2 regions of the Holtiella tumoricola genome follow, and region 2 is predicted to be linked to the other one. Evidence: riboswitches for the same ligand, from Rfam matches in the RefSeq annotation. Region 2 holds a riboswitch; the other holds the start of a gene.
The links. A riboswitch is a leader RNA that binds a small molecule or an ion and turns the genes downstream of it on or off. The one in region 2 is predicted to bind lysine.
Positions count from the first base shown of each region.

Region 1: it holds a riboswitch for lysine, as region 2 does, so the genes downstream of both, PBV87_RS22065 (aspartate-semialdehyde dehydrogenase) here and PBV87_RS18765 (Na+/H+ antiporter NhaC family protein) in region 2, are expected to answer to the same signal.

Region 1 is NZ_JAQIFT010000074.1:19,693-35,442, reverse strand. It holds gene PBV87_RS22130 (PRD domain-containing protein) at 1-770, shown strand, start outside; gene PBV87_RS22125 (PTS sugar transporter subunit IIA) at 800-1,285, shown strand; gene PBV87_RS22120 (NlpC/P60 family protein) at 1,613-2,446, shown strand; gene PBV87_RS22115 (polysaccharide deacetylase family protein) at 2,636-3,352, shown strand; gene PBV87_RS22110 (aspartyl-phosphate phosphatase Spo0E family protein) at 3,412-3,618, opposite strand; gene PBV87_RS22105 (vitamin B12-dependent ribonucleotide reductase) at 3,712-6,675, opposite strand; gene PBV87_RS22100 (hypothetical protein) at 6,919-7,536, shown strand; gene PBV87_RS22095 (single-stranded DNA-binding protein) at 7,645-8,304, shown strand; gene PBV87_RS22090 (M48 family metallopeptidase) at 8,414-9,082, shown strand; gene PBV87_RS22085 (cob(I)yrinic acid a,c-diamide adenosyltransferase) at 9,101-9,631, shown strand; gene PBV87_RS22080 (hypothetical protein) at 9,668-10,618, shown strand; gene dapB (4-hydroxy-tetrahydrodipicolinate reductase) at 10,755-11,513, opposite strand; gene dapA (4-hydroxy-tetrahydrodipicolinate synthase) at 11,538-12,422, opposite strand; gene PBV87_RS22065 (aspartate-semialdehyde dehydrogenase) at 12,443-13,441, opposite strand; lysine riboswitch at 13,555-13,738, opposite strand; gene PBV87_RS22060 (small, acid-soluble spore protein, alpha/beta type) at 13,967-14,179, shown strand; gene PBV87_RS22055 (ATP-binding protein) at 14,323-15,597, shown strand; gene dinB (DNA polymerase IV) at 15,659-15,750, shown strand, end outside.
Region 2 is NZ_JAQIFT010000065.1:4,186-19,935, forward strand. It holds gene PBV87_RS18755 (sensor histidine kinase) at 1-797, opposite strand, end outside; gene PBV87_RS18760 (response regulator transcription factor) at 799-1,467, opposite strand; gene PBV87_RS18765 (Na+/H+ antiporter NhaC family protein) at 1,629-3,200, opposite strand; lysine riboswitch at 3,336-3,511, opposite strand; gene PBV87_RS23080 (diguanylate cyclase domain-containing protein) at 3,630-3,890, opposite strand; gene PBV87_RS18770 (hypothetical protein) at 3,969-4,175, opposite strand; gene fucO (lactaldehyde reductase) at 4,248-5,396, opposite strand; gene PBV87_RS18780 (TetR/AcrR family transcriptional regulator C-terminal domain-containing protein) at 5,548-6,096, opposite strand; gene PBV87_RS18785 (peptide deformylase) at 6,116-6,529, opposite strand; gene PBV87_RS18790 (hypothetical protein) at 6,601-7,179, opposite strand; gene PBV87_RS18795 (alkyl/aryl-sulfatase) at 7,334-8,608, opposite strand; gene PBV87_RS18800 (PepSY domain-containing protein) at 8,741-9,559, opposite strand; gene PBV87_RS18805 (sensor histidine kinase) at 9,654-11,015, opposite strand; gene PBV87_RS18810 (response regulator transcription factor) at 11,012-11,686, opposite strand; gene PBV87_RS22955 (hypothetical protein) at 11,869-12,477, opposite strand; gene abc-f (ribosomal protection-like ABC-F family protein) at 12,495-14,072, opposite strand; gene PBV87_RS18825 (TVP38/TMEM64 family protein) at 14,342-15,070, opposite strand; gene PBV87_RS18830 (pyridoxamine 5'-phosphate oxidase family protein) at 15,226-15,657, opposite strand.

The DNA.
Region 1 (15,750 bases), on a different contig from region 2:
AAGTTATTTTGGTCAGTAAAGGTATTGGTTTTGGCAAGAAGACAGGTGACACCATAAAAGAAAATGCTAATATTGAAAAAGTATTCCATGAACTTCCAACAGATGCAGAACATCTCGATTTGAAAGAGATGAATGCATTAACACGTAAGATTAAACAAGTTACACATAAAATTATTCAAATTGCAGAAGAAAATCTAGGTTCCTTAAATGAGAATAGTGAAAAGATGCTTAAAGAGCATATAGAATTTGCGATTGAACGTTTAGGGATGGGCCTTACTATAGAGAATCCTTTTATAGAAGAGATTATTGATTTATATAAGAAAGAATTTGAGATTGCTGGAATTGCAAGAGATTATATAAATGAAACAATAGGAATAGACTTAGGTGAAGAAGAACAAGGTTTTATTGCACTCCATTTACGTTCAGCAACAAGAAATAAACCTGTTACTGAAATTATGAAAATGACACGAATTTATAAAGAATGTTTACACATTGTAGGCCAACAATGTAATGTTGATATAAATCATGAAGGTGTAAAAAAAGAATTTCATACTATGCTTAAGTTTTATATAGATAATGGAAATAAATATAATGATATAGAAATGCTTATTAAGAAAGAAGTAGCAAAACATCTTAAGGGTGCATATAAAGCAGCACAGATGGTAACTGTATATCTAGAGAAAGAGAGAAAAGTACAGTTTAAGGAAGGGTTAATAGCTTATATGGCTGTTGATATTCAAAAGCTTATTTCTTTAAGTAAGATTAAATAAAAATAATGGATTAATTTAAGGAGGCTACTATGTTTGGTTTCTTCAGTAAGTTTAAAGGTATTGAATTATGTTCTCCAATGACAGGTGAAGCAATAGATTTATCACAAGTACCAGATCCAGTTTTCTCAGAAAAAATGGTAGGAGACGGTATTGCTATTATTCCAACAGAAAAAGTTGTAGTAGCACCATGTGATGGTAAAGTAGTACAAATCTTCCCAACAAATCATGCCATTGGTATTGAAAGCACATCAGGATTAGATTTACTTATTCATATTGGTATAGACACAGTTGATTTAAAAGGTGAAGGTTTCAAACGACTTGTAGAAGAAGGAGATACAGTTAAACAAGGTGATCCTATTTTAGAGGTTGATATTGAACGTGTTAAAGAACTTGGTAAACCACTTACATCTCCATTTGTTATTACAAATACTGATGAAGTTGAGTTTAAAAACCGTACAACAGGAAAAGTAGAAGCTGGAAAAACTTCTGTAATGACTTTAAAGAAAAATAAATAATCGTAATAAATAAGAAAACAGTAAATGAAAATTTACTGTTTTTTTTATTTATTTTTATAGAGAGGACAAGTCGTTTAATGTGGATATTTAGAGGTGAGATAGAAAGAAATAATTGAAAAGATATGGAAGTGTTGTGTAAATGCACAATAAAACATATAAACACATTGTAAAATAGTAACTAACTTACAATTAAGAGTAAAAAAAGTGTGGATAAAGTAGCCACAATAGCTTGACAAAAATAAATAATACACATATAATAATTATGTAACAATTACTTAATAAATATAACAACTTAAATAGATAAATATAAATTATAGGGGGTAACAAATGACTATCAAACAATTTATGGGTATTACGATGTTATCAATTGTCGGATTAGGAAGTAGTACTTATGCAAATACGGTAGAAAATGTAGCACCTCAGCAAGTTATTACAGAAGAGGGGTTCGTATTAACAAAGAATACAGCAATTAATAGTATGTCAAATGTATCGGCTGTTTTAGGAACTCAAATCATAGAAGAAAATATAATTACTAATGTAGATAAAAAAGAAGGCCTTGTATCATGTGTTGTTGTTGATGAGGCAACAGTAAGAAGAGAACCAAGTCCAGATTCAGATATTATTAACTTTATTGCAAAAGATGTACCAGTATTTGTAACAAAAAGAATTGATAATTGGTACCATATCCAAATTGAAGGTATTGATGGTTACATATATAAGGATCAGCTCAATGAAGATACTCTTGGTTTAATTCCTTATACAAAGACAGCAGTAGAAGAGCCAGAACAAGCAGAAACATATTTAGGTGAAGAAGTTATTGCTTATGCAAAGCAATTTTTAGGAAATCCATATGTATATGGTGGTAATAGTCTTACTAAAGGAGCAGATTGCTCAGGATTCGTACAACAAGTATATAAAAACTTTGATATTAGCTTACAACGTAGCTCAAGATCACAATTTGCAAGTAATGGTACAAAAGTAAGCAAAAATGATTTATTACCAGGAGATCTTATATTCTATGGTTATAATGGAAATATTGATCACGTAGCAATTTATGCAGGTAATGGATCAATCATCCATGCAAGTACTCCTAAAACAGGTATTACAATGGGTGAATTAAATTATGGAAAACCAATCATCGGAATTAAACGAGTAATTTAATAAGTGAGAGTAGAAGAGATCATGGAAATATGGTCTCTTTTTTGTATATATAGTTATTGAGATTTTGGGAGTAAAATAGATAATTTGTGGAGAATTAAAAGTACTTGCATTTAAGAATGTGAATAATTTTATAAGAATAGAAAAAACTAGGAAAGAAAAAGAAAATATAAAATGAGTGGAGGTTGAATAGTGAAACGCAAGCATATTATAACTTTTATACTTATTAGCGTAATGATATTGAGCCAAGTGATAGTACAGGCCAGGTTACTTCCTATTTATTCTGTTTCGACAAATGATAAAAAGGTATCACTAACATTTGATTGTGCATGGGGAGCAGATGATATTGATGATATACTAGCCACATTAAATCAAGAGGGGGTTAAGGCTACATTTTTTATGGTAGGAGATTGGATGAGAAGTAATCCTGAAGCAGTAAAAAAAATAGCAGAATCAGGTCATGATGTAGCTAACCATTCAGATAGACATCCTCATGTGACCAATATGTCTAAAGAGGATATTAAGAAGGATATTCGATTTGCTCATAATATGATTAAGGAATTAACAGGACAAGACTGTATACTATATCGTGCACCTTATGGAGAATATAATGATACAGTAGTAGAAGCAGCTACAGAATGTGGTTATTATACGATTCAATGGGATGTAGATTCTTTAGATTGGAAGAACTACGGCAAGCAAGAGATGATAGATCGTGTATTGAAACATAAGAACTTAGCACCTGGTTCTATTGTGCTATTACACAATGCTACAAAGTATACAAAAGATGCGCTACCTGAAATTATTAAAGGACTTAAGGCGAAAGGGTATGAGATTGTACCTATTTCTGAGTTGATTATAAAAGATGGTTATACAATTGATCATACAGGAAGACAATATAAACAATAAAAAAGGCCTGCTACAAAAGTAGCAGGCTAAATTTATTTTATACCTAAGGGGGTATAAGTTTATGTCGTAAAAGGATGAGAGAAATTTAAATATTCATTATAAAAGTCAAGTTGCGTTTGAAATGCTGGAAGCATAAGTTCATCTAAATGTCTACTAAGTGATAACACTTCTTCTGATTGTAAATTATACTGTCCGTCAATGATAGCTTGCACAAGTTGTTTTTTTGTTTCAAGGATAGATTCTTGGTCTAGCATTCTATTACGCATGCTATTCTCGCCCCATTTCACAAAGTATGTTAACATGATGTCACTTAAGCTGCCTACTATATAAAATATGCAAAAACTGTAAGAATGTTACTATTAACTACAGCCAGTTGTTGTACCACATTCGGCACATACTTTACATGTGCCATTTTTAATGAGTTTGGTACTACCACAGTTTGGGCAAAGCTCACCTTCTAGTGAAAAATCAGAATGGCTAGTAGACGTTCTGATAGTCTCAGCAGTAGGAGGGAAAGATATATTAGCAGATAAGTAGGAACGTGTAGAGATTGATTCTGAGTCTGGTTTAACTTGGCAGTAAGTAAAGTCTCCTAATTCAATATCAATAATCTTGCTAATAAGATCAGAAATAGAATCTACACGTTTAATATAAGGGTGTCCTCCTACAAAGCCACTAGGCTCGAACTTTTGTCCTCGATACATTTTAGCAATATCTTGAGCGGGTACACCATACTGGAGCATTTCTGAAATAGTTGTAGAAATACTATCTAAAAGCCCTTTTACAAGAGAACCTTGTCTACCTGCGGATACATAAATTTCACCAAGTTTTCCATTATCAAAGAAGGATACTGTAATATATAGCTTTAATCCATTAATTTCAGCTTCATGTACATGTGCATTACGAATGCCTGTAGGCTTGGTGCGAATAGGTGTGTAATGCTTTTCAGGATGTTTAACATAGTCTAGAAGCTCATTGTATGATAAATCTTCTAACTTTTTGATACCAGTAGTATTAAGACTTGTGCTAAGAGGTTGAGAGGCTTTACAGCCATCTCGATATAGAGCGATAGCCTTCACACCTAATTCAAAAGAGAGCCTATAAATATTCGAAACATCTTGTTCAGTAGCATCATGTGGTAAGTTTACTGTTTTAGAAATGGCACCTGATACATGTGGTGTAAGGGCAGCCATCATTTTAACATGGGCTTCAGGTGAGATATAACGAACGCCTGAACCACATTTATTAGCGGTATCAAAGATAGCATAATGTTCTTGCTTAAGGTGTGGGGCGCCTTCAATTTTTCCATCAACTAATATGCTATAGCCATCACGTTCTTCTTTTCTCATAATATAGTCAATAATTGCTTGAGCTTCTTGTTGGTTATAACCTAATTTTTTTAGCGTAAGAGGAAGAATGGGATTAACAATTTCCATAAAGCCTCCACCTACTAATTTCTTATAAGTTACATGACTAAAGAAAGGTTCTGATGAAGTTGTAGCACAGTCCATAGCAAAGGCAATTGTACCCGTTGGTGCTAAAACAGATACCTGGGCATTTCTATATCCATTGGTCTCTCCAGATTCAAGGGCTTTATTCCATACCTCTTTTAAGGCATGGCTAAGTGTACTTTGATGTAAGTTCGCTAAAGCTGAATGAGAGATAGTAGGTGGGAGATAGCCCAATCCTTCAAATTGAGGTTGTATAAGTTGTAATCCACTGCAACGTGCATGATTGCGTAGTACACGCATCATATAAGGCTTGTTTTGCTCAAAGTAGGTAAAGGGGCCTATTTCTTGAGCCATTAAGCTAGAAATATAATAAGCCTGACCTGTAAGTAAGCTCATAAGGCTAGCGCCAATAGTACGAGCGGCTTCACTATCATATGGAAGCCCCATAAGCATAAAGAGTGCACCTAGATTAGTTAGCCCTAAACCAGTTGTTCTAAAGTGATAAGAACGTTCAGCAATTTCAGGAGTTGGGAACTGACCATGATGGATAGTAGCCTCTAATACTAGCTGAATAAGCATGATGCAGTGAAGGTAGCTTTCAATATCAAAAGTATCTGTATCAATATCATAGAATTTTAGGATGTTGATACTTGCTAGATTACAAGCTGTATCATCTAAGAACATATACTCAGAACATGGATTACTTGCATGTATACGATTCTTAGGATCATCGGCATTGCCATTTTCGCCAGCAGGACAAGTGTGCCAAGCATTAATTGTATCATCAAACTGAATACCGGGGTCACCACAACGCCAAGCTGCATGAGTGATTTGTTGCCATATATCTTTTGCAGGAAGTGTTTGATGAATAGTGTGGTCTACACGATTAATTTGTGAGAATGTAGCTTCAGGATCATTTAAAGAATTCATAAAACTATCACTAACACGGATGGAGTTGTTAGCATTTTGGCCAGATACAGTAGCGTAGGCTTCTCCATCGAAGTGTGTATCATATCCCATCTTACCTAATGCAATCACTTTATCTTCTTCTTTTGATTTCCAGTTGATAAATTCGAGGGAGTCAGGATGTTCTAAGTCTAGAACATTCATTTTAGCGGCACGTCTTGTTGTCCCACCAGATTTGATAGCACCGGCATTGCGGTCAAAGACTTTTAAGAAACTCATAAGACCAGAAGATTTGCCACCGCCAGAAAGAAGTTCGCCTTCAGCACGAATAGATGACCAATTGGTACCTACTCCAGAGCCATATTTGAATAGTCGTGTTTCAGTAGTAAGTTGATCTGTAAGGGATTTAGGACCAAGTAGAGAATCCTTGATACTTACAATAAAGCAGGCAGAGCCTTGTGTACGTGTATAGGCGTCAGATGCTTTAACGACACATTTTTGTGTTTGGTCAAAGAAGTAGTGGCCTTGGCCTTCACCTTTAATACCGTAGGAAAGAGCTAAACCGGTATTAAACCATTGTGGACTGTTGGGTGCCCACATTTGCATAAGCATCATATAGGCTAGCTCATTATAAAAAGTATTTTTATTTGAATGGTCAATAAGGCCTTCATCTAAAGCAGCATTTACCCAGAAGTTAACCATACGATGGACAAGTTGTTTAAAGGAGGTCTCGTATCCCAAATCAGTTGGAATACCACTTTTACGAAAATATTTGCTTACAATGATGTCACAAGCAGATTGCGAAAAGTGTTCAGGAAAATCTAAGTCTGTCATATGTACGAGCACTTTACCAGTCATATGATCTGTGAGGTGGACATTTACTTTTTTCCATTTAACTAAGTCATAAACAGATTGGTTATCTTTGAGTTGGACTGTGAAGTGGGGTTTTAATAAATTTTTTAACATCATTTTAAACCTCCAATAATTTTATCTTAAAAGAATGATTATTAATTAACTCCTAATCTAACACAAAAAGAAGAAATTAACAAGGAGAAAAAAGTGACATATATAGTATCTAGAAATAAAAAAAATCAATATATATACACTGCATCAAGATTGCCAAAGTTTATAGAACATAAAATAGAATGCTTAGTAAACACTAAAATTACAACATGAAATTATCATTTTTTACATAAGAGGAGGTTACTTATGATTACATTAGCTGTAAACAGTTGCGCGGAAAGTAGTAAAAAGGCTTTACAACTTATTTATGATCAAAGTATGCAAAAAGGATTAAAGCTCTTGCATATAAAACCTCAAGATACGTCTGTATATTTTAATAATAAAAGAATTCCTTTAAGGAATTATATTAATACATTACAGGATAAAGAAGCACCAGACTTATTAGTCGTTGAACTTACTAAAGAGGGAATTGAAAAAGCAATATATGAAAAAATTAAATTTAATGTAGCACTTTTCTTTGATAAACCTCTTACCAAGCATATCTTAAGTAAAAATGGCATTTATACGAGACTTTTTAAGCTTATTCAAGCAACCTATTATATCATTCCTGAAACCTATCATCATAAGAATCAAAAATATATTACCTATGGATGGAGTGAAGCAGCGAATATATCTGCTTCTAGTGCAGAATTACAAGTTGATGGTTCTTTAAGCTTACAGTGTTGTGTTAATCCAAGTGAGGTAATACCAGAAGGTACATTAGATGTACTGCGAGAATTTACAGTAGAGGTACCTTTTAACAACGTAGAGGCAGCTCTAGCGGGTATTGCAACAATGATGATTTATGGAATAGAAATTAATTAGGATAAATGTTAAAAACTGTAATAAACTTGTACCATTGTTAATATAAATGATAGTGACAAAAGAATCAAATCAATACAGAACAATAAGAGGATAAGGGAGAGGTGTAAGATGATAGAACACATTTTAGAAAATAATGAAGTACTTATAATAGGAAAAGCGGTAAGTGAACTCACGTATAGCCATAAAGTATATGGAGAAGGATTTTATAGTTTTAATTTAGAGGTTCCTAGATTAAGTGATTCCGCAGATATTTTACCAGTGACAGTTTCTGAAAGGCTTCTAGCTCCACTTGGAAATATTCAAGGTAAAGTATTAGATATAACAGGACAATTTAGATCTTATAATCAGTATGAAGAAGGAAAGAATCGCTTAATTTTAACTATATTTGCATTAGAAGTAAAAGAAGTATCAGAAGAAGAAATGAAAAAAAATAAAAATACTATTTATTTAAGTGGCTTTGTATGTAAAGATCCTGTTTATCGTACAACACCTTTCGGTAGAGAGATTACAGATTTATTACTTGCAGTAAATCGTTCATATCATAAATCTGACTACATACCATGTATTACGTGGGGAAGAAATGCAAGGTATGCGCAAAATCTTAAAACAGGTGCTCATATTGAATTATGGGGTAGAATTCAAAGTAGATCTTACCAAAAGAAATTAGAGACAGGAGAAGCTATGAGTAAGGTAGCTTATGAAGTTTCTATCTCTAAAATGGAGATATTAGAAGAGGAAACAACTCCAATTGAGGGAGGAGAATCCTAAAAGAAAGTATAGGTGAAGGAATCGGCACAGAAGCTTAGTGACGATTCCTTTTTTAGTGGAAAAATTCTTTATTTTAGAGTATAATCTAGGGATAAGAAAGGGAGAAAATATGTATAAGCTTGTTAGACAAAAGAGAAAAACACTTGCCATTTATATACAAGATGATTTAACAGTTTTAGTAAAAGCTCCATATACAATAAACAGTAAGATGATAGATGAATTTGTAGCTAAACATCAAGAGTGGATTAATAAAACAGTAGAAGAGAAACAGCAACGATTACAAGCAAAGGACTGGCTTGCAAAAAGAGAAATTTTATATTTAGGGGATAAATTAGCAGTTGAGATAGAAGAAAGTTTAACATTAAAATCAACTATTACAACAAGTGATAAGCACTTTATTATTATTACTCCGAATAAAAATGACCTCTTTCTTATAAAAAAACAGGTTGAAATGTACATGAAGAAACAAGCATTAAAGTTGCTGACACAGTTTACACAAGAGTATTGTGACTTATTAGGGTGTAAATATGAAAGAATAACCATCAGAAAACAAAAGACAAGATGGGGAAGTTGTTCTGCAAGAGGAACATTATCGTATAACGTAAGACTAATAGGTGCGCCAATAGAAGTTATTCGATATGTAGCTTTACATGAAGTTGTACATTTAATTCATTTTGATCATAGTAAGGCCTTTTGGCATACTATAGAACAAATTATGCCAGACTATAAGTTAAGGCAAAATTATTTAAAAGAAAATGCAAATATTTTAAACATATAAATTGAAGAGGTGACAAAGATGAAACAAGGACTTACGCAGGTTTATTGTGGACCAGGTAAAGGTAAGAGTACAGCAGCTATTGGGCTAGGAATACGTGCACTAGGCAATAACCTAAAAGTCATTATGATTCAATTCCTTAAAAATGACAATACAGGTGAATGCAAGACATTAAAGTCATTAGAACCTGGATTTAAAGTTTTTCACTTTGAAAAGGAAAGAGGATTTACTTGGACCTTATCAGAGGAGGAAAAAGCAGAGCTTGCTCAAGAGATTCACATGGCACTTAAATTTGCTAAAAAAGTAATGGATACAGGAGAGTGCGATATCCTCATTTTAGATGAAATTTTAGGCGTACTTCAACTTGGATTTGCAGATTTAAAAGAAGTTTTACAGCTTGTAGATGATAAGCCAGAATTTATGGAACTTGTACTTACAGGGCGTCAATTACCAGATGAGCTAAAAGAAAAAGCTGATTATGTAAGTTATATTGATGCAGTAAAACATCCAATGGAAAAAGGGATTCAAGCAAGGGCTGGTATTGAATTTTAAATGTATACCAAAGAGAAGGTTAAAGAGGGGATTAGGATGAAAAATAATTTATTAAGTTTCGGTATTGGGGCTTTGACGTATTTATTACTTATTTTACTAGCTTATTTTAACTTTGAACTATTTAAGTTTGCACCAATCCTTATTGTGCTAGGAACATGTGGAACCTATTTGTTATTAGGGTGTCTATTAGATAAAAAAGGAATATGGGGAAGTAGAATAGCTATCTTCTTAACCTATATAGGAGCAGGTATTATTTATGCAGTAGGAAGAGGGATCCAAAGTACAGAACTTATTACTGTATTTAGAAGAATGGTACCTCAAGTATATCATTCTATCGGTAAACTAGGTGGAGCGATAGGGGTAGAAATCTCAAGAGATGTAGATGTAGCTATTGGGCTTGCTGTATTGTTAATTGTAGCATTAGGAATGTTAGAATTAGGTAGAATCATTAGAGGGAGCAAAGGTCAAGCTTGGGGTGTATGCTATAATTTGATACTCACAGGAACAGGTTACTTCTATCTCTTTATGATAACTCACATTATAGTAATGGCCTTCCCGACACTAATGAACGATTCGAAACAAAAGATGATTTTTGGAGCCATCATGACAATAGTCATTTTTGTAACATGTTTCTTCTTAGGTAAGCTTTGTCGTACACTACAAAGTAGAGTGTTACAATGCTTATCTAGCTGTGGTATAACAGTTATGTTATTTGTGTTATATGGGTTAGGCGTATTTTTAATATGGGATATAGGAATCTATGAACGCTATATGTTACCTGTTGCAACTTCATATATAGGTACATTGTGCAGGTCACTTGGTGTAGTACTTGGAGCCAAGGCTCAAGTGATTAGTCAATATGGAGTAGTCGCAAGTAGTCTTATGATTTTAGCACCTACTTTACTTATTATAGCTGGTAAATTCTCTTCTTTAGATAAAACAAAGACTGAAGAAGTAGAAGTTTTAAAAGAAATAATAATAGAATAGAAGAGGCTGTTGCAAAAGACGTAAATAGCGTATAAAAAGTTTTGATATATGAAAATGAGCTATAAAACTAATTAGAAGTTTAGTTTTATAGCTCATTTATTTGTTAAGACAATAATTATTAATTATATGACAGTCTTTATTGATTTAAAAGATGTTCCATATTATATAGTCCAGGTGTTTTAGGAGCTAAGAAAGCAGCAGCTTTAAGAGAACCTACTGCAAAGACTTCTTTAGATGCTGCAGAATGAGATAAAGTAATCACTTCATCATTTCCAGCAAATAAGATGTCATGTTCGCCTACAATAGTACCACCACGTACTGCGTGAATACCTATTTCGTTTTTAGGACGTTTTTCACGTACACCTGAACGGTCATATCTTAATTCATAATTTTGATCAAGAGTATCTGTAATTGCATTTGCAATAGCAAGTGCAGTACCGCTTGGAGCATCAACTTTTTGATTATGATGTTTTTCAATAATTTCAATGTCAAATCCGCAATCAGCGAGTACTTCTGTTGCACGTTTTGCTAATGTAATAAGAAGATTGACACCAAGAGACATGTTAGCAGAAAAGAAGATAGGAATCTCTTTACTAGCCTCATGTAAGAAGTCTATATCTTCAGGAGAAAGTCCAGTTGTACAAACAACAACAGGAATTTTCTTTGAAATAGCATGCTCAAGAAGAGGTCTAACAGCACTAGCAGTAGAAAAGTCGATAATAACATCTACAGGCATAGTACAGTTTTCGATACGATCGAATACAGGAAAAGCATTTGGTACAGAAAGATTAGGGTCTACACCAGCTACGATGTTTAAGTTTTGATGGTCTTTAACGATACGTGATATGGCTTGCCCGATTCTTCCATTACAACCATGTAATAATATATTGGTCATGTGTGTCACCCTTTCTATAAAGTATTAGTCAATAAGTGAAACTGCACGAAGGGCAGCTTTAACTTTTTCTTCGTTAGTTGGCTCTAAGTTTGTTAGAGGTAATCTACATGGACCAACTTCAAATCCCATATAATTAAGTGCAGCTTTAACCGGAATTGGATTAACTTCACAGAAAAGTGAATCTACAAGAGGAAGATAATCTAATTGAAGGTTAAGAGCCTCACGAGTCTGACCTTGAAGGTATAAATTAACGATATCATGAGTCTCTTTAGGAGCAACGTTTGAAAGTACAGAAATAACACCTTTACCACCAAGTGCAAGTACAGGAATAATCTGATCATCGTTACCAGAGTAGATAGCAAAATCAGGTCCGCATAAACGAGCAATTTGTGCTACTTGTGAGATATTGCCGCTAGCTTCTTTGATACCAACTACATAATCACGTTTTGAAAGCTCATAAGCTGTTTCAGGAGCAATGTTAACACCTGTTCTAGAAGCCACACTATAAAGGATCATAGGAACATCGCAAGCTTTACCAATAGCATCAAAATGTTCAATAAGTCCTTTTTGAGTTGCTTTGTTGTAGTAAGGTGTTACTTGGAGTACTCCATCTACACCGAGAGCTGCAGCACGTTTAGTAAGAGTAATACCGTGGCGTGTATCATTGCTACCAGTTCCAGCAATAACAGGAACGCGACCATTTGTGCGATCTACAGCTATTTTAATACATTCTAGTTGTTCTTCATCTGTCATAGTAGAAGCTTCACCAGTTGTACCACAAATTATAATAGCATCTGTATGATTATTTATTTGAAAATCAATTAATTCTTCTAACTTACCAAAGTTAATACTTCCGTCTTCGTGGAAAGGTGTAACGATAGCTACACCTGCACCTTCAAAAATTGCCATTTATCATCAGTCCTTTCGATTTACATCATATGTTGGATAATCCATTCAGCGATCTGAACCGCATTGCTAGCAGCACCTTTACGAATGTTGTCTGCTACAACCCATAAGTTCACACCGTTATCAACACTTTCATCACGACGAATACGTCCTACAAAGACTTCATCATGACCAGTAGCGTTTATTGCAAGTGGATAAACATTATTAGCAACATCATCTTGAATAATAATGCCTTCACCTTTTGAAATTACATCTTTAAGTTCATTTATCTCAAATGGTTTATTAAGTTCAACATTTATACTTTCGCTGTGGCTGTTGAAAACAGGTACACGTACAGTTGTAGAAGTGATACGAAGAGACTGATTATCAAAAATCTTACGTGTTTCTTCTACCATTTTCATTTCTTCTTTTGTATAACCATTTTCTAAGAATACATCAATGTGAGGTAAGCAGTTATTTGCGATTTGATGAGGGAATTTTTTAGGTGCATTACCTTTAAGTCCTTCTTCAAGATCACTCCATCCCCCCATACCAGCACCTGATACAGCTTGGAAAGTAGTGTAAACTATTCTCTTAATACCATAGTATTCATTGAGTGGTTTAAGTGCAACAACTGCCTGGATAGTTGAGCAGTTAGGATTTGCAATAATACCTTTATGTGATCTAATTGCTTCTGGATTAACTTCAGGTACAACTAGAGGAACATTTGGATCCATACGCCAAGCAGAACTATTATCAATAACAATACAACCGCTTTCGGCAGCAATTGGAGCGAATTTTAAGCTTGTGCCACCACCGGCAGAGAAAAGAGCAATATCAATTTGGTGTTCTTTGAAACTTGTTTCAGTAAGTTCAAGAACAGTGTATTCTTTACCCATGAAAGTAAGTGTTGAACCTGCTGAACGAGCAGATGCAAATACATAGAAGTTTTCAATAGGTAAGTTCTTTTCTTCTAACACCTTTAAGAATGTACGCCCTACCATGCCTGTTGCGCCAACAACAGCTAAATTAATTTTTTTCATAATTAAATCCTCCCTAAAATTGTTAAAATAATAAAAGCCAGCTTAGTGGGTAAGCTGGCTGTGAATCCAAATGATGTAAAGTCATTTATAAAAATCATTTACGAAAATCATTTAAACACAGTAGCACACCACCTATTGTATAGCAAAAGGTGACAGTTGTATAGTTATTAACTATACCCCCAGGAACAAAGTGTGCAAGCGTTTTACTCCTTCGGCGATACGTCCTTTCCTATTTAGTCATTTCTTCTTGCAAAGATCATAAAAAGTACTGATAAGCATCGCGCCTCTACGTGATTGGAAAAATGCGTATTTAATTGTGTCTAATGATAGCATGGGTTAAAAGATGTGTCAAGGTTATAAAAATTAAAAATAATTACAAACAATTATATATAACCATATAAACAATATTATATGCATGATTTGAGAAAAGGTGTAAGAAAAATAAAAAAGTAGGGTAAGGGTGTATATTTTAAGGATAAACTATCCATACTTTAGAACATGAATACAAAAAAGGAAGGGTATATTATGAACAATAATGGAAATTCAAAAGAAAAGTTATTTGATGCACTTTCACCAGATCAAAAAATGAAATTAGAGATTGCAGAAGAACTTGGACTTTTAGAAAAAGTACAAAAAGATGGATGGAAAAGCTTATCACCTAAAGAAACAGGACGTATTGGTGGACTTATGACTAAGAAGAAACGTGAACTTAAAAATAAAGAAAATGAAAATATGTAAAGAATAGTTGAAAGGAAATAGACATTGAAAACAGGAAACTGATTCAATGTCTATTTTTTTATGCGAAAAAAGAATTTTGAATTGAAAGAAATATTGTGATAGGATAGGCATAAGAAAATTTGAAAGAGAAATGATGTGATTGTATGAAAGCAAATTTAAAATTGATGAAGTCCTGGTTTGTAAGATTGTGCGTACTTAGAAATTTAAGACAAAGTGAGTTAATAAGTCAATTAGAAGAGGTCATTGAACATTTTTTAGAAGAGAAGGACTTAGAAATATTAATTGAAGCCTATAATAGCTTTACTTATAAATTTTATACTATACAGCCTTATCAATCTTTAAAAGGTTATATAGAAAATAAGCTTTTATATGGAGAAAATCTTATAACATATTATTTGGAGCAAGAAAAATTAATCCCTCAAACTATTAAGCAAAGTTTAGAAATAGAATTAAATCTTTTAGAACAAATAGGTGGTATAAACTCTAAGATATTTAAACAAATTTTATTAGAACATAAAGATGCAGTTTGTATGCAAGGAGCAATAGAAGGACTTTTAGATTGGGGAAATGAGGAGGAGCGTTGTGTCGAAGTATTAGGAAGAGAGGGATGGGGGGATCAAGCAGAAACTTTACTTGAGTTTTATCATCAGAGAGGTTGTGGTAATTTTGCTAAATACTATGCATTTAAATGGGATGATAGTAAAGGATATAAAGAGATTGTAGGTATTAAGAAACCTGACTCAATAGGACTTAATGATTTAATTGGCTATGAGTTACAAAAACAAGATATATTAAAAAATACGCATGCCTTTTTAAAAGGATATCCAGCCAATAACCTACTTTTATATGGAGCTAGGGGAACAGGTAAATCTTCTATGGTAAAAGCTATACTTAATCATTTTGCAAGTACAACAAAGTTAAGAATGATAGAGATAAGAAAAGACCAGTTAATGCATTTAAAAGAGTTAATGGGGTTAATTCAAAATAAACCTTACTATTTTATTATTTTTATAGATGATCTGGCCTTTGAAGATAAAGAAGAAACTTATACAGCGCTTAAAACCATTTTAGAAGGTGGATTAGAAGAAAAGCCAAAACATATGGTTATTTATGCAACGTCTAATCGTAGACATCTTATTCAAGAACAGATGAGTGAAAATGAGTTACATGGAAACGATACAGTAGAAGAAAAGCTTTCTCTTTCTGATAGATTTGGTATGCGAATTGGTTTTAGTAGTCCTAATAAAAAGGAGTATTTAGATATTGTAAAGGGAATTGTAGCCCAGAGAAATATTCAAATAGATGAGCAGGTTTTAGAAAGAGAAGCATTGAAATGGGAAATGTGGAATAACGGAAAATCAGGACGTACAGCTAAACAATTTGTTAATTACATAGAGGGAGAGTTAGAATCTTTATAGAACATTTGAGGAAAAAATGATACACTAATACGGTTAAACTAGGAACAAAGGGGAGTGGAGTATGCGCAAGATTATACACGTTGATATGGATGCTTTTTTTGCACAAGTAGAAATGCGTGATAATCCACGCCTAAAAGGTAAGCCACTTATTGT
Region 2 (15,750 bases):
TCTTCTATAAAACTTGGAATAGCTATCTCTTGTCTTTTTAATTTAACTGTGCCTGCATCGAATTGAGCCAACTTTAGAAGAACTTGTACAAGCCCACTTAATCTTTCTATTTGCATATTAAGTTGATCAATAAAATATCTATTTTGTTCATCTACTTCACTATCTAACAATAAATCTGTCATAATCCCCATAGACGTCAAAGGTGTTTTAAGCTGGTGACTAATATCTGCAATGTTTCTAGCTAAGTTTAGTTTTTCTTTTTCTTGCTCTTCTTTACTTTCTCTTAAAGCAAGGGTCGTTTTATAAATTTGGTCTTCAAATATAGAAAGCTTACCTTCACTTACACCTTCAATATTTAATTTGTAATTTCCTTTTGCAATTTCTATCAAATAGTTCTGTAAATGTCCAAATCTTTGCTTGAGTATTCTATAAATACCATATGTAGTAATAAGTATGATGCTAAAAATAATTCCCATTACTAGGCTATTCACTTTCATTAAGCTTTCTAGCCCTCTTTGATTATGCACCAGTTGTAGAGTATCTCCGCCATAGCCATACCGTCTTAAGATAGCCTGCCCCTGTAAAATATCCCCTTCTTCTAGTTGTTTTAAACTTTGCATTATGGCTACTTCACTTTCTGGAATCTCCTCTACTACCTTACCAACTATAGCTGAGATCTGCTCATAATACATCTGACCTATTTTTTCATAACTTATATAGCTTGCAATCCTTCCAAAGGTCATCATGATACAAAAGCCTATTACTACTATAAAAATAACTTTCCAATAATTCCTCACCTTATGCCTCCAATCGGTACCCTACACCTCTAATAGTTTGTATTAACTTTTCAGTAGGCTCTTCTATTTTCTCACGCAACCTCTTAACCATTACTGTTAGGGTATTATCATTTACAAAGGTGCCGTCTATTCCCCATAGATAATCCAAAATACGCTCTCTAGAAATCGTACACTCTTTATTCTCCATCAATAATAACAGTAACTTATATTCACTTTTTGAAAGGATTAGTTCCTCATCTTGTTTATAGACTCTTCCTTGATTTTTATCTAATTTAATATTTTTACATTCCAAAATATGAGTCTCTTCCTTTTGAGTTCTTCTTAAGACTGCCTGTATTCTAGATAATAGAATTCTCATCCTAAAAGGTTTGGTAATATAGTCATCTGCTCCCATATCTAATCCTCTTATCATATCTTCTTCTTCATCTCTAACAGTCAAAAAAATGATAGGTACTTCACTTTTAGTTCTCACATACTCACAAAAACTATACCCTATGCCATCAGGTAAGTTTAAATCTAATATGATTAAAGCTATTTCTTCATTAAGATATCCTTTTGCCTCTTTTATATTGCTTACTCTACATATATGATAACCTTCTTTTTCTAACGCAAAAGCTATACCCATAGCAATGGTTTCATCATCTTCTACCAATAATATTTGTGTTGTCACTTACTATCTCCTTTGCCTTAAACATTTAATTGCATATTTTTATACTTATCATAGTTTTATTAAAGCTAAAAAACAATATAAAACACATAAAAAATCCTAGGAAATAATCAGCATCACTGCCCTTATTCCTAGGATTTCTTCTTATATTATATACCTGTAGTTTATGCTACGTTTACTTCTTTAGCATTTGCTACTTCTTGTTTTTTAGTAAGTTTATTTAAGATTGCAAGTGTCGCTAATAATAATACAATTGAACTACCAAGTGTAATCCATACATTTGCTGTGAAACCTGCAATAATGTAACCTACGAAACAACATCCTGCCACTACTAAAGTATATGGAATCTGTGATGATACGTGATCAATATGATTACATCCAGCTCCTGTAGATGAGAGAATTGTTGTATCTGAAATTGGTGAACAGTGGTCTCCAAATACTGCACCAGCAAGTGTTGCTGCAAGTGTTGCTGTAATAAGTTCTGGCGCTACTGCTGCACAGATCATTGTTACGATTGGAATAAGAATACCAAATGTTCCCCATGATGTACCCATTGCAAATGCAAGTCCGCCTGCTACAAGGAATACAATCGCTGGAATAAGTGCTGGTGGCATATGAGATGCTGCTACTAATCCCCCTACGTATTCACCTGTATTTAAAAGGTCTCTACATACACCACTAATTGTCCAAGCAAGTGTTAAGATAATGAATGCACCTACCATTGATTTAACACCAATACCGATACCATCCATGAACTCTTTGAATGTAATAACTTTACGTGGTACAAAGAGAAGGAATGCTACAATAAGTGCTCCAAAACCAGCTAAAGCTAAAGCTGGACCTGCATCTGTATTACCAAAGCCTTCTGCTAAAGTCATACCACCTTCGAAGTATCCCCCTACATAAAGCATAGAAAGAACTGCAAAGATAATAAGAGAAAGGATAGGAATGATTAAGTCAAATACTTTTCCTTTTGAAGAAATTTTTACTCTAGCAAGTTCATCATCTTCGCCCTCTGCTGAAATGCCTTTGTTTTCTTTACCTTCTCTTGCTGCTTTTTCAAATTTAGCCATTGGACCAAACTCAATATTTGTTACACAAAGTACAACAACCATGATTAATGTTAAAATAGCGTATAAGTTAAATGGAATAGTTGCCATAAATGTTTCCATACCATTAAGTGGTACACCGTTTACATCTAATCCACTCATTTGTGAAATAACTGATGCTGCCCAAGATGAAATTGGTGCGATAATACAAATTGGTGCTGCTGTAGCATCAATAATGTACGCAAGTTTCGCACGCGAAATTTGATGTTTATCTGCTACTGGTCTCATTACTGTACCAATTGTTAAACAGTTAAAGTAGTCATCAATAAAGATTAATCCACCTAATAAAGATGTTCCAAGTTGTGCACCTTTTTTAGATTTAATTTTGTTACTTGCCCAATCACCATATGCTCTTGAACCACCTGCCATTGTAATAACAGCTACAAGTGCGCCTAAAAATCCTAAGAATAAAATGATTGATGCATTGGCCCCTAATTTATCTGCCATTAATGTAAATGTTACATCTACTGCTTTAACAACGCCCCCGCCTGTGTTAAATGCATAAATAAGTGTTCCTGATAAAATACCTACAATTAATGAGGAAATAACCTCTTTTGTCATTAGTGCTAGTGCGATCGCTATAATTGGTGGTAAAATCGATAACCATCCGATATCAATTGCTTCCATATTATTTCTCCCTCCGTTTTTCTTAATTAAAATGAATTTAAGTAACAAAAAAGTCTTGAGCAGATCACTCAAGACTTGGATTCCGATTCAGCAAATACCTCACTAGTAGGCCTTTGCTCTCATTCAACAATAGACTTTCGTGATAGCTCCCCACAAATAAATTTGTGACAGTGTTATACATGTTCTATATAACCCCAACGTTATAGTCTTAAAGCATTAACTATACGCTTCGGCGATTAGTCCTTTCTGTTTGCTTCAATGCGCTTAACTCCACAAACATACTCTTAAAAACCGCAACCTCTATCTACTTCTTATTTAATTGTTATCTTATGCCTACACTATATAACATAAAATTAATCTTGTAAAGCATAAATTTTAATAAAATGAGGTAAGCTAATATATTTCTTACTCCATGACCTCACCAAAGGCTTACATAAAATGCCCCTTTTCACCTTGTTTCATTTGTATTTTATTCCTATACATTTTTTCATCTGCTTCCTCAAAAACATCTTGATAGGACTTATGTATAAGCTTATTATAAACTGCTACACCATATGCAACAAAAACCTTAATTTCAGCTGGTAAGGCATCATTATCCTTACCATTAATTTCTTGAAATTGCTCAAATAATTCCTCATAACATTTAAGCTCATCTTTTTCTAATATAACTACAAACTCATCTCCATCTATTCTATATAACGTACTTTTTTAATATTAGATTAATCAATATAAGAAAAGCACTTCATACTGAAGTGCTTTTCTTATAACTTACTTATATAACTGTCTATTTAGTAGAAAAATATTTTCTATTTCTTTTCCTTGTGTATCATAATATTTCACTTCTGCCCCAGCTATATACCCTACACTATCTCTATCTAGTACACTACCTTGAATTTTTAATAATTCCTCTTCATTCATTGGCAATTCTACTTCTTTTGTTTCCTGATCCCGCGTGCAAACTATTTTGACTTTCATCTGAGTATACTCCTTTTTGTCATTAGTATGCACCACTTTTGCGTAATCATGATATTTATTGCAAATTAAATATTATAAGAGTGATTCGTATAAAGCTTTAATCTCTTCTACATTTGTTTCTCTTGGGTTACCTGGTCTACATGCATCATCATAAGCTGACTGAGCAAGGAAATCTACATCTTCTGGTTTAACAATTGCTTTAAGGTCTGCTGGAATACCTACATCTGCTGAAAGTTTTTTCACTGCATCAATTGCAGCTTGTCTGTATGCTTCCACTGACATTTCATCTACACCATAAACACCCATTGCTCTAGCAATTTCTCTATATTTTTCACCAGTATATTCTGCATTGTAGGCCATAACGGTTGGAAGAATAATCGCATTTGCTACACCATGTGGTGTATCATAAACAGCACCTAGTGGATGTGCCATAGAGTGAACAATACCTAACCCTACATTGGAGAAGCCCATTCCTGCAATATATTGTCCAAGCGCCATACCTTCACGGCCTTCTGCTGTATTCGCAACTGCGCCACGTAAAGATTTTGCAATAATTTCAATAGCTTTAAGATGGAACATATCTGTCATCTCCCAAGCTGCTTGAGTAATATATCCTTCAATTGCATGTGTTAATGCATCCATACCTGTTGCTGCTGTAAGCCCTGCTGGCATACTTGCCATCATATCAGGATCCACTACTGCAATAACAGGAATATCGTGTGTATCTACACATACAAATTTTCTATTTTTCTCTACATCTGTAATAACATAATTAATCGTTACTTCAGCTGCTGTGCCTGCTGTAGTAGGTACTGCAATAATAGGCACACTTGGTTTTTGAGTAGGTGCTACACCTTCAAGACTTCTTACATCTTCAAACTCTGGATTATTAATAATAATCCCGATTGCTTTAGCTGTGTCCATAGCAGAACCTCCACCAATTGCAATAATATAATCTGCACCTGATGCTTTGTAAGCTGCTACGCCTGTTTGTACATTTTCGATTGTTGGGTTTGCTTTAATATTAGAGTAAATTTCATATACAAGATTTGCGCCCTCTAATACTTTAATCACTTTGTCAGTTACTCCAAATTTAATTAAATCAGGATCTGAACAAACAAACGCTTTTTTAAAGCCTCTTTTTTGTACTTCTCCTGCAATCTCACAGATTGATCCTTTACCATGGTAAGATGTTTCATTTAATACTATTCTATTAGCCATAACTTCCCCCTGTTTATATCCTATTGATCTTATGATTAAATCTATTATTAGCATAACGAATAATATGTCAAAAAAACAAGTTACACATCTTCTAGTTTGTCAAAAAAGTGACAATCATTATTATGTGTCACTTTTTTGACAAACTCTGCTTCTATATATCTGAAAGCAAATTTGCTAATCGATCTGGTAAAGCTTCTATTAATAGATTAGTAATTTCCTCTGGCGCTGGTCTCTCTTTCTTATTTACCCATTCTACTGTCATATAAATAGAACCCCTACAATACATTCTTAATAAAAATGCTAAATCTTCTTCTAAAGGTTTATTGGTTTTAGAAGTAATAATCTCTTCATAAAACTTAAAAATACAATCATAGTCATAATTCATCAATGAATTATAGTCATTAGACTGAAAAGCAGCTGAAAAGAATATACACTCTTCTTCAATAAACCTAAACTTCTTATGCAAACCCTCTCTTAAGCTACAGCTAACCCCCATCTGCTTAAAAGATTTCTGTACTAACCTTTCAAAGTACCAATTCACCAAATCATATTTATCCTGAAAATAGCGATAAAAAGTCTGTCTCGTCATATCACACTGGCTTACAATATCCTTCACGGTAATCTTATCTAAACTCTGTGTTTCCATCAGTTGTTTGATGGCATTAGCTAATTTATATTTTGTTTTATCTCTTTTGTCCACCTAAACCCCTCCGTATATTTTAAATTAAGATGCCTTCACAATGATCCATTTCATGCTGGATTACCTGTGCAACAAATCCATTAAAATGTTGTTTTTTCTTTCTAAAATTTTTATCTCTATACTCTACCTCTATTGAAGAATATCTCGTTGTTTTCTTTGTTCCTTCATGGGATAAACAAGCTTCTTCTGCTTCATAAGTGGATTGACTATGCTTAACTATTTTAGGATTCACCAATGGAATAAAGAATTCTCCCATTTTAACTACAATAATACGCACCTTTTCTCCGATTTGATTGGCTGCAAGTCCAACACAAATGTCATCATTAGCCTTTGCTGTATCTACCATATCATCAATAATATATAGATCTTCTTTTGTTGCCTCTACGGCTTTTTGTACTAATCTCTTATGGTCTTTTACTATTTCTCTTATCATTTATATCCCAAGACAATTTTGTCTTTTTCCTTTCTTAATCAGTCCTATTCATGACTATATTATTTTAATTATTATTCTTGATATTGTTTTAAAAATTGCTCAAAGTCTTTAGTCTTCTCCCAAATATCTACTGCATATGCATCAAGCAAGTACAATATGGAATCTTCTACAAGAACATATTCACCATCTTGAGTACCTATTCCCTTTCTTGTAACAGATAAGCCCTTCTTTGTATAGTGTGCTTTACCTGCTTCAAAAAGCTGCTCTCGACTTTTGATGTATTCTTCTACATCATTATTGGGGATAGAGTAGGCATCTACAGTTGTCATCCCCTCTATATACGTCTTATTCTCTACTTTTTTCTTATCCCATTGGTGCACTGGATACCATATAAAATCAATTACATTATCTCCTGGTACAAAAGAGTATTTGCTTAACACATAAACATAATTATTATAACTTATCTCAAAGTACTCGGGCATCTCTTCAAATCTCATTGTATAGTCTATCCAAGTAAATGTTTCCTGCTTATCAACTGTCTTTTTTACAAAGGGAATCAACTCTATAAAACTATGGACAGTTTCTTCACTTTCAAAGATACCTACTACATAACGTCTATCTTCTTGTTGAAGCTCTAATAAATAACTCATCCATATCCTCTTTTCTTAAAATCTTACCTCTATTATAGCGAAATAAGCCTTATCTGTAACTTTATTTTTTCGTAAGAAAGCTACTCATAAACAAAATGCGCCCCATAACGTGGGACGCACTTTTAATTTGATGTTTATTTATAAGTAGGATTCATTATTCTTCTAATAATGCTTTAGCTGCTGCTATATAGTAGTGGCGACCATTAGCACTGGTTTCTAATCTGGACAATGCCATAAGCCCTTCTGACTTAAGAACTTTTGCTGTTTTCATTTCTTCATTTGCATTAATAAGGAGATCACATAATTCTACTGCCCATTGTGGCTCCTCTTCAACTAATGCTTTTTTGATTTCAGCTATAACTTTTGTACTATCACCTATTAATTCTAGCATCTTCTCTCCATAAGTCTTAGGAGCAAGCTTATTTAAATGGGTTGGGTTACCATCAAACCAACCTACATATCCATTGTAGATACTACGTACAGACCATGCAACTGTACCATAGAACTCCCCTAAGTAAGGAAGATTTCTAAGATGTTCAGGTAAAGTAATAGTTGTTGCTAACTCATCTACACTTAACCCTTTATTCATTCCTTCTAGTGTTGCTTCTAACACATACTCTACTGCATCTTTAAAATTACCTAATACTTCTTGTACAGTTGCCTTTCCTAGAAGTGGTTGTGTATGTCCTGGTAATACATATTCTGCTGGATAGGATAAAATCAGGTTCAACGTATCTACCCATGCGCTTACATCTCTATATTGACTACCGCGTAGAGCATAGAGGTTTGGCCAACACCCATAATAATTATCACCGCAGCAAATCACCTGCTTCTCAGGTAACCACACAAAGATTTGGTCATCTGTTTCTCCAATTGCTAAAACCATCTCAATTTCTACACCGTCAATAATACGTTTTACCTTTTCTTCTGTATAAATAGTTGTCGGCGCTAAAGGTGTGCCTTTACCTTCACCAACAACAAAACCTTCTCTAATCCCTATACCTTGTGTAATAACTTCTTCGTCTGTCAAAGTATAACCAAATTGATAGAAAGTACGTTGTTTTAAAATATCATTAATTTTTTCCATACGCCCTAATAATGGCTTCTTAGGTGCAAATGCAATAATCTCATTTAAAGTCTCTGCAAATACTCCTGCTCCACCCCTATGATCTGGATGTCCATGAGTATAAATCAATGTTTGTACTGGTTTACCTATAAGTTCATCAATGATCTCTTTTAATTTTTTAGCTCTTTCATCTGTATCTAATGCATCTACTAAAATCACAGAATGCTCTGCTTCTATAGCAATTGCATTACTATGTCCATAACCCATTATATGATAAACGCCATCTGTAACCTTTGTTACAGTCGGTGGATATGCTATCGCTGCAAAGTCTCTTAATAGTGCTTCTCCATTTTTCTTTAACAAGTTGAATTCCTCCAGTACTGCCATTTATTCTTTTTAAATTTATCTTAACTGTAAATATTCAACTTTGCTAGTAAGCACTTTAAAGTGCCTTAGTTTCCTTTTGGATACTAAGGCACTTCAATTTAAGACTTTTTAGTCATTATCTACTTCAAATTCATTGTCCATTTCAAAATCTACTATATTTCCACTCACTGCATTAATTTCATAATTGTATTCTACCCCATTATGATAAAATTCAATTTCATATACTGTTATACCATTATCATGGTCAATACCTGCTTTTGTAAAAGTTACTGCTTCTCCAGTTAACTTTGCATGTGAAAGTGCAACTTCTTTTGCTTTTTGTACGCCAATTGTTCCTTGTGATACTGTTGGTTTAGTTGATACTACTGGTATCATAGTTTCTTGATCTTTACTAAATTCTCTAACTTGTCCAGTTTTTGCATCTATTTCATAATCATATTCTGTTCCATTATGGTAGAATTCAACTTCATATACTGCTACACCATCATCATAATCAATATTGGCTTTTGTAAAAGTTACTTGTTGTCCACTTAAATTAGCATGTGAAAGTGCGGCTTCTTTTGCTTTTTGGGCACCTATTGTTCCTTTTGATGCTGTAGTATTTGATGTTGTTGGTTTAGTTGATACTACTGGAGCCATTACTTCTTTATCTTTACTAAACTCTCTCACTTTACCATTAAGTGCATTAATCTCATAATCATATTCTACACCGTTATGGAAAAATTCTACTTCATATACTGCTACACCATCATCTGTATCCATTTTAGCTTTAGTAAAAGTTACATTCTTTTCATTTAACTTGGCATGTGCTAATGCTACCTCTTTTGCTTTTTGGGCACCTATTGTACTTGCTGCTACCATTGTTAATGCCATACTACCTACTGCTACAAATGTTGTGATTGCTGCTACTTTATTGAACTTTTTCATATATAAGACACCTCTCGTGGTTTAATTTTTGCTTGATAATGTTATTTTAATAGTGAAAGATTAAAATAACATTAAAACCCACGATAAATTTTAATTATTCTTTTTTAAGAATTAATGTAAAGGTACTCCCTTTTCCAAATGTACTCTTTATCTCCATCTTACTATCGTGTAGCTTCGCAATTTGCTTAACCATAGAAAGTCCTAGTCCCATAGAATAACTTCCACCTTGGTTACGGGATTCATCTACTCTATAGAATCTTCCCCATATCTTATTTAAATCTTCTTGTTTCACTCCAATGCCATCATCTATAACAGATAAATAAATTGCATCTTTTCTATCATTTAAAGTAACCAATATATGTCCATTTTCCTTGCCATATTGATATGCATTAGTGATTAGATTGATAAGAAGTCTAGATATTAATGTTTGATCTACATAGGCATAGATATTGGATTGGATATTACATTTAATTGAAATATCTTTAATTTGTAAATAAGCTTGTTCCTCACAAATATTTGAGACTAACTCGCTTAAATTAATCTTTTCTTTATGAACTGCCTGTGTTTGTTGATCTAATCGTGTAAAAGCTAGAAGCTGTGCAATCAGCTTTGACATCTTAAAACCTTGTCTTTCTATAACTTCTAAGGCTTCTTTATACTCTTCATTGGTCTTGTCTCCATCAAGAGCATACTCACATTGTGCTAAAATAACTGCTGTCGGTGTTCTTAGCTCATGAGAAGCATCTGAAGTAAACTTCTTCTCTGCTTCAAATGCATCTTCTAATCGTTCAAACATTTTATCGAAGCTATGAGCTAGGCGGTAAATCTCATCATTTCTTTGTTCCATTCCAAGCCTTTGAGAAAGATCTTTGCCCTCTGCAATCTTTTCTACTGAATCAATAATCTGCTCAATAGGTTTAAAGGAATGTTTCGTGAGGCTATAACCTACTATTGCTGCTAGTATGGTGAGTACAGGTAATGTAAAAAATGATATTTTAATAACTGTATCAATCGCTCCTATTTGGCGCATCTCTTCTTTGGGTGCCATTCCTCTTAACCATAAGTTGCCATAATCCTTTATGGGTACGAGTAGATCATAAACATAATAACTTTGATTGCTAGTTACAGTCTCATAGATCCCTCTTTCTTGTAAAGACATTGCTTCTGTAGAGATATTATGTTCTTGGCCTGATATCAACACCCCCTGTTCATCGTAAACAAATACAAAAATTCCATATTTATAAGGTACAAAATCTTCATCAAAATCTAATCTGCCATTTTCATATTCAATTTCTCCAATATTACTCTCCACTACGTCTTGGAGTTGCCTTTTATAGTTGTTTTCTATTGTTATTCCTGATACTAATAAAATTGCACTGAATGCTAGGATCACAATTAATATCATACCTGATGTAAAACAAAGAGTGATCTTACTCTTAATCGATAACTTTTTCATACTTCTTCCCTCAAGACATATCCCGCGCCTCTTACAGTATGAATCAGCTTATTGGTATAGGAGTCATCTATTTTCTTTCTTAAATAACGAATATATACATCTACAGCATTGGTTCCACCCTCATAGTCAAAATTCCATAAGTTGTTCTCTATCTTTTCCCTAGATAGCACCTTCCCTTTGTTGCGTATTAAATACTCAAGTAATGAAAATTCTTTGGCTGAAAGGGTAATCACTTCATCTCCTCTTTTCACCATATGGGCTGATACATCAACACTTAAATCTGCAAGCGTATAGACACTGGTTTGTACGCCTGCTACATGACGTGTCATCACACGCATTCTTGCCATAAGTTCCTCAAAAGAAAAAGGCTTGATTAAGTAATCATTTGCCCCCATATCTAACCCCTTCACCCGATCCTCAATAGAATCCCTAGCAGTTAGAAAAATAACTGGAGTCGTATTGCCATTTCTTCTCATCTCTTGTATGACCTCTAACCCATTCATTTTAGGCATCATAATATCTAATATCACTACATCATACTCTGCAACACTCATAAAATCTAATGCCTCTTGTCCGTTAAAGCAAGCATCTATTGTGTAACCTTCTGAGTTTAACTTCTTTACAATAATATTATTTAAGTCTTGTTCATCTTCTGCTAATAATACTCTCATCTCTGTCCTCCTACTTCTACTATCTTTAGTATGCTCCATTTCATAAAATAAAGCATGCTTACTTTTATCTTCTTAGATATGTACATTATAAGTTATCACAGCGTAGATAACATTAATATCTATTTATTTTAACTTCTTAGCAAATAAAAATAGAGAGTAAATATACTCTCTATTTCTATAGATTAACGTCTTTTATCTATCTCATCTGTTAGCAGTGCCTTTGAAATATACATTGCATCAATTATCTTTTTAAAGCGTGTGTAATGGGATGTACCTTCTGCAAATTTCCCTTGGCCTTTTTCACATTTGCTAATAATTGAAGTAATTGGGGCCATTGCTTCAATTAATTCTTCTTTTGTATATTGCTCCGCCACATCTTCATTGCTTATTAATGCTTTTGAAATGTACAACGCTTTTATTCTATTCTTAAGAAGTGTATGCGAAGAAGTACCTTCGGCAAATTTAGGCTGCATTTTTTCACAATTACTTATGGTTGAAGATACAACTTGTAATGCTGCTACTAGCTCTTCATTGGTATATTGGTGTATGGCATTCCTATCTACTACTACAAAAGATAGGCTGTCTTCTATAAATTGAATATAACATCCTTCTGCTTCTAAATAGCTTTTGATAAATACTCTTGCTACATCTTGTTTTCCATCACAGGCACATGCTCCCATACCATAGGTCGTAGCATGTATTTCATCATGACACTCCACCTTAAAATATAACTCTTTTTCAAATAAGGCTGCATTCAGATGAACCAATAGATTATAAGTTAATGTTTGCATCTATTTTTCTCCTTCCCTTAAAGTTGAATCGTCTTAGTCGCTATTGCTTTTCCAAACCAGCTATCATGTTCTACAAAAATCATGGTTGGTTGATATTTAAGAATTGCCTTTTCTAATTGTTCACTAAAATAGGTATCCATATAATTTAAAGGCTCATCAAATATAATTAAATGATTGTCTTCTGCAAGTATACGTGCAATATTAACTTTCTTCAATTCTCCACTACTATACGTTTCAAGAGGACGTACTAAGAAATTTTCCGGTAGCTCAAAATAATCACATAGCTCTAGGAATTTTTCATACACCGGGTCTCCTGTAGTATATTTAAATCCTTCTTTTATATACCCTGTTTTCCATGTTGGCTCTTGGGCTACCATAGCAACTTGTAACCCCTCTACATATTCTATCCCCTCATTAGGTAATTCTCTGTTTAAGATTTTTAATAGCGTACTCTTACCTACACCATTTTTTCCTTTCACCCATATACGTTCTCCAGCGCATACTTCGAAATTAAAACCTTTAATAATTTGCTTCGTGTGGTCTGTATATCTAAAGCTTAGCTCTCTTATTTTCACTAAACATTTTTCTTCAATATCTTCTCTTTGATGCATCACAAGAGGCTTCACTTCTTCATAGTTTTGAAGAAGTTGTTTCTTCCTATCAATATGATCTTGCACTCTTGATTCAGAACGTTTGGCTTGCTTCATATACGTCTGTACCCCATTTGCTCTACCATTAGATGCAAATTGATATTTCTGTGTATTACCTATACTTGCCCAGTTTCTACTTTCTTTTGCACTACGTTCTAACTGACCTATTTCTTCTTCTAATCTTTCTCTAGTCCTTAGTTCATACTCTTCTTTTTTATCCTTATTGTGCTTCCAACTGGAATAGTTCCCTTTTTCTATGGTAATATCCTTCTTATTAATAGAAATAACATGATCAATCACTTGGTCTAGAAATTCTCTATCATGTGATACAACAATGAATCCCTTTTTCTTTTTAAGATATTGGGCTACAGCATCTTTCCCTTCTAAGTCTAAATGGTTGGTTGGCTCATCTAATAAAATAAAATGTTTTTTTCTTAGGAACAAAGTAAGGAGCATAATTCTCGTTTTTTCTCCACCTGATAAGGTGTCAAAATCACGTTCAAGCAACTCTGGATCTAACTTCATTTCATCCATTTCTTTTAAGATTTTACTTTCTATTTCATAGCCGTCTCTTTCAAGATACATTTCTTGTAACTTGGAGTATTCATCAAATCTTGCTTCATCATTTTGGCTAATAATAGCCTCCATAGTATCTTCTATAGATTTAAAACCACCAACATTTTCTTTAATAATATCTTTAGTGATTCTATACTCACAGTCATTTTTATAAGGGAAATATTCTACTTCCACAGGTATGTTTATTTTCCCAGTTGTAGGCTCTAATTCGCCTTTTAACAGTCTTAATAAGGTAGTCTTTCCTCTTCCATTTCTCCCAATCAATCCTAACTTCCACTCTGTATTGATGACTAAATTTACATTCTCATAGACAGGATTATAGAAATCTACATAATAGTAGCTCATTTTATTAATGGTTATTTTCGACATATAGCCTCCTTGTTGGCCTGTACTAAAAAAGCAATAAAAAAAGAGCTCAAGAAACAACTTGAACCATGAAATAATTCGTATTTATTCAGTACAAAGAAAACCTCCACTTCTACTTTCAAAGTGTAGTCTTTCTGTATTTGTACTTCATAAACGAATTATTTTTCTCTGATTCTCATTTTTTTCTCAACCTCTTGGATTCATTATTTTAACACATTATAGAATGTACATCCTATTTTGTCAATGTTCTTAATTTTTATTAGTTCTTTCTATTAATCAGCTGTCACTTTAGAATGTTGCTTCATAAATTTACGATTGATCCAAATCCCAACAGCACTTACAATACCTACTACTATAAAAGTTATAACAGATGTCCCCACTTTACCTTGCTGTAATGCATCCCCTGCAAAAGTAGATGAAATAACAGCTGGCACTCTAGCTATGAAAGAAATAAGAAGGAATTTACTTAATGATAAATCTGTAAAGGGGATAAAGTATGTCAATATATCCTTCGGTGTTCCTGGTATAAAAAAGAGTATGAATACCAGTTTTTCTATCTTTTTATTGTTCTGTAAAAACTGAAGCTTTTCAAACTTACTTTCATTAATAAATTGCTTTATAAAATCATATCCTAATCCTTTTACTAAGTAAAAAATAATGACTGACCCTATAGTAAGCCCTATTTGGCATACAATATACCCCCACCAAGTACCGTACAACATACCTGCTAATACTTCCACTGCTTCTCCTGGAATAATGAATATAACTACTTGTATAATTTGAATGACTACAAAAAACATCATTCCCCATATGCCTTTATCCCTGAGGCTTTCTACTACTAACATTCTTCCCTCTTCTGATAAAAACTGTTGTGCATATGGGAGTGCCATCAATCCTATTCCCATAATCAATCCTACAATAATAATAAGAGCACTAAATTTATAAATAGAAGAAAATGTATTTGATTTCTTTTTAGGTACTATTAAAGTTGTTTGCTCCATCTTTTAAATGTCCTCCTCTAGCTGTCACTTTTAATCTACAACTAGTTTAATGGACACATCTTAATATTCTTACTAGTGATTCCTTAATATTTACTTAAGGTTTCTTAAAGAAAGTTATAATATATTTTTTTCCAAAATCGCTATATTAAAATCTCTTAAAGCTTATTAAAGACTATACTACCACTTTGTTCAAAATCCACTGTAACCTCAGCTTCTGTAAAATGTATTTCAAAAAGAACTAAGTATGCTCCCACTTGTTCTATGGTCATTGCATAGTCTGGAATCTTTTTAATAAAGCCTTCTTTCACATCATAAATCGTCTCTTTGCTCTTCTCCACTTTAGCATCCTTAACTCTTATATGGGCGTTACCTTCATATGGTATTGTGGTAAAGGCAACATTATTATTTTGCGCAAACTCCTCTACCTTTTCATTATCTGCAAAGGATGCAAAATAAAGAACCCCTTCCTTTGATTCATCATAAAAGAAGTTAACCACACGCACATTAGGTTTGCCCTCTCTACAAGTTGCTAATGCAATTTCCTTATGCTCTCCCATAAGTCTCTTAAATACTTCTAAAATATTCATTTGTATGCCTCCTCATTCTTTATCTCTATAAGACTTTTTTATTATATCGCGCAAATCTTGACAACATTATGTCAGGGTTATAAGGTTAATTTA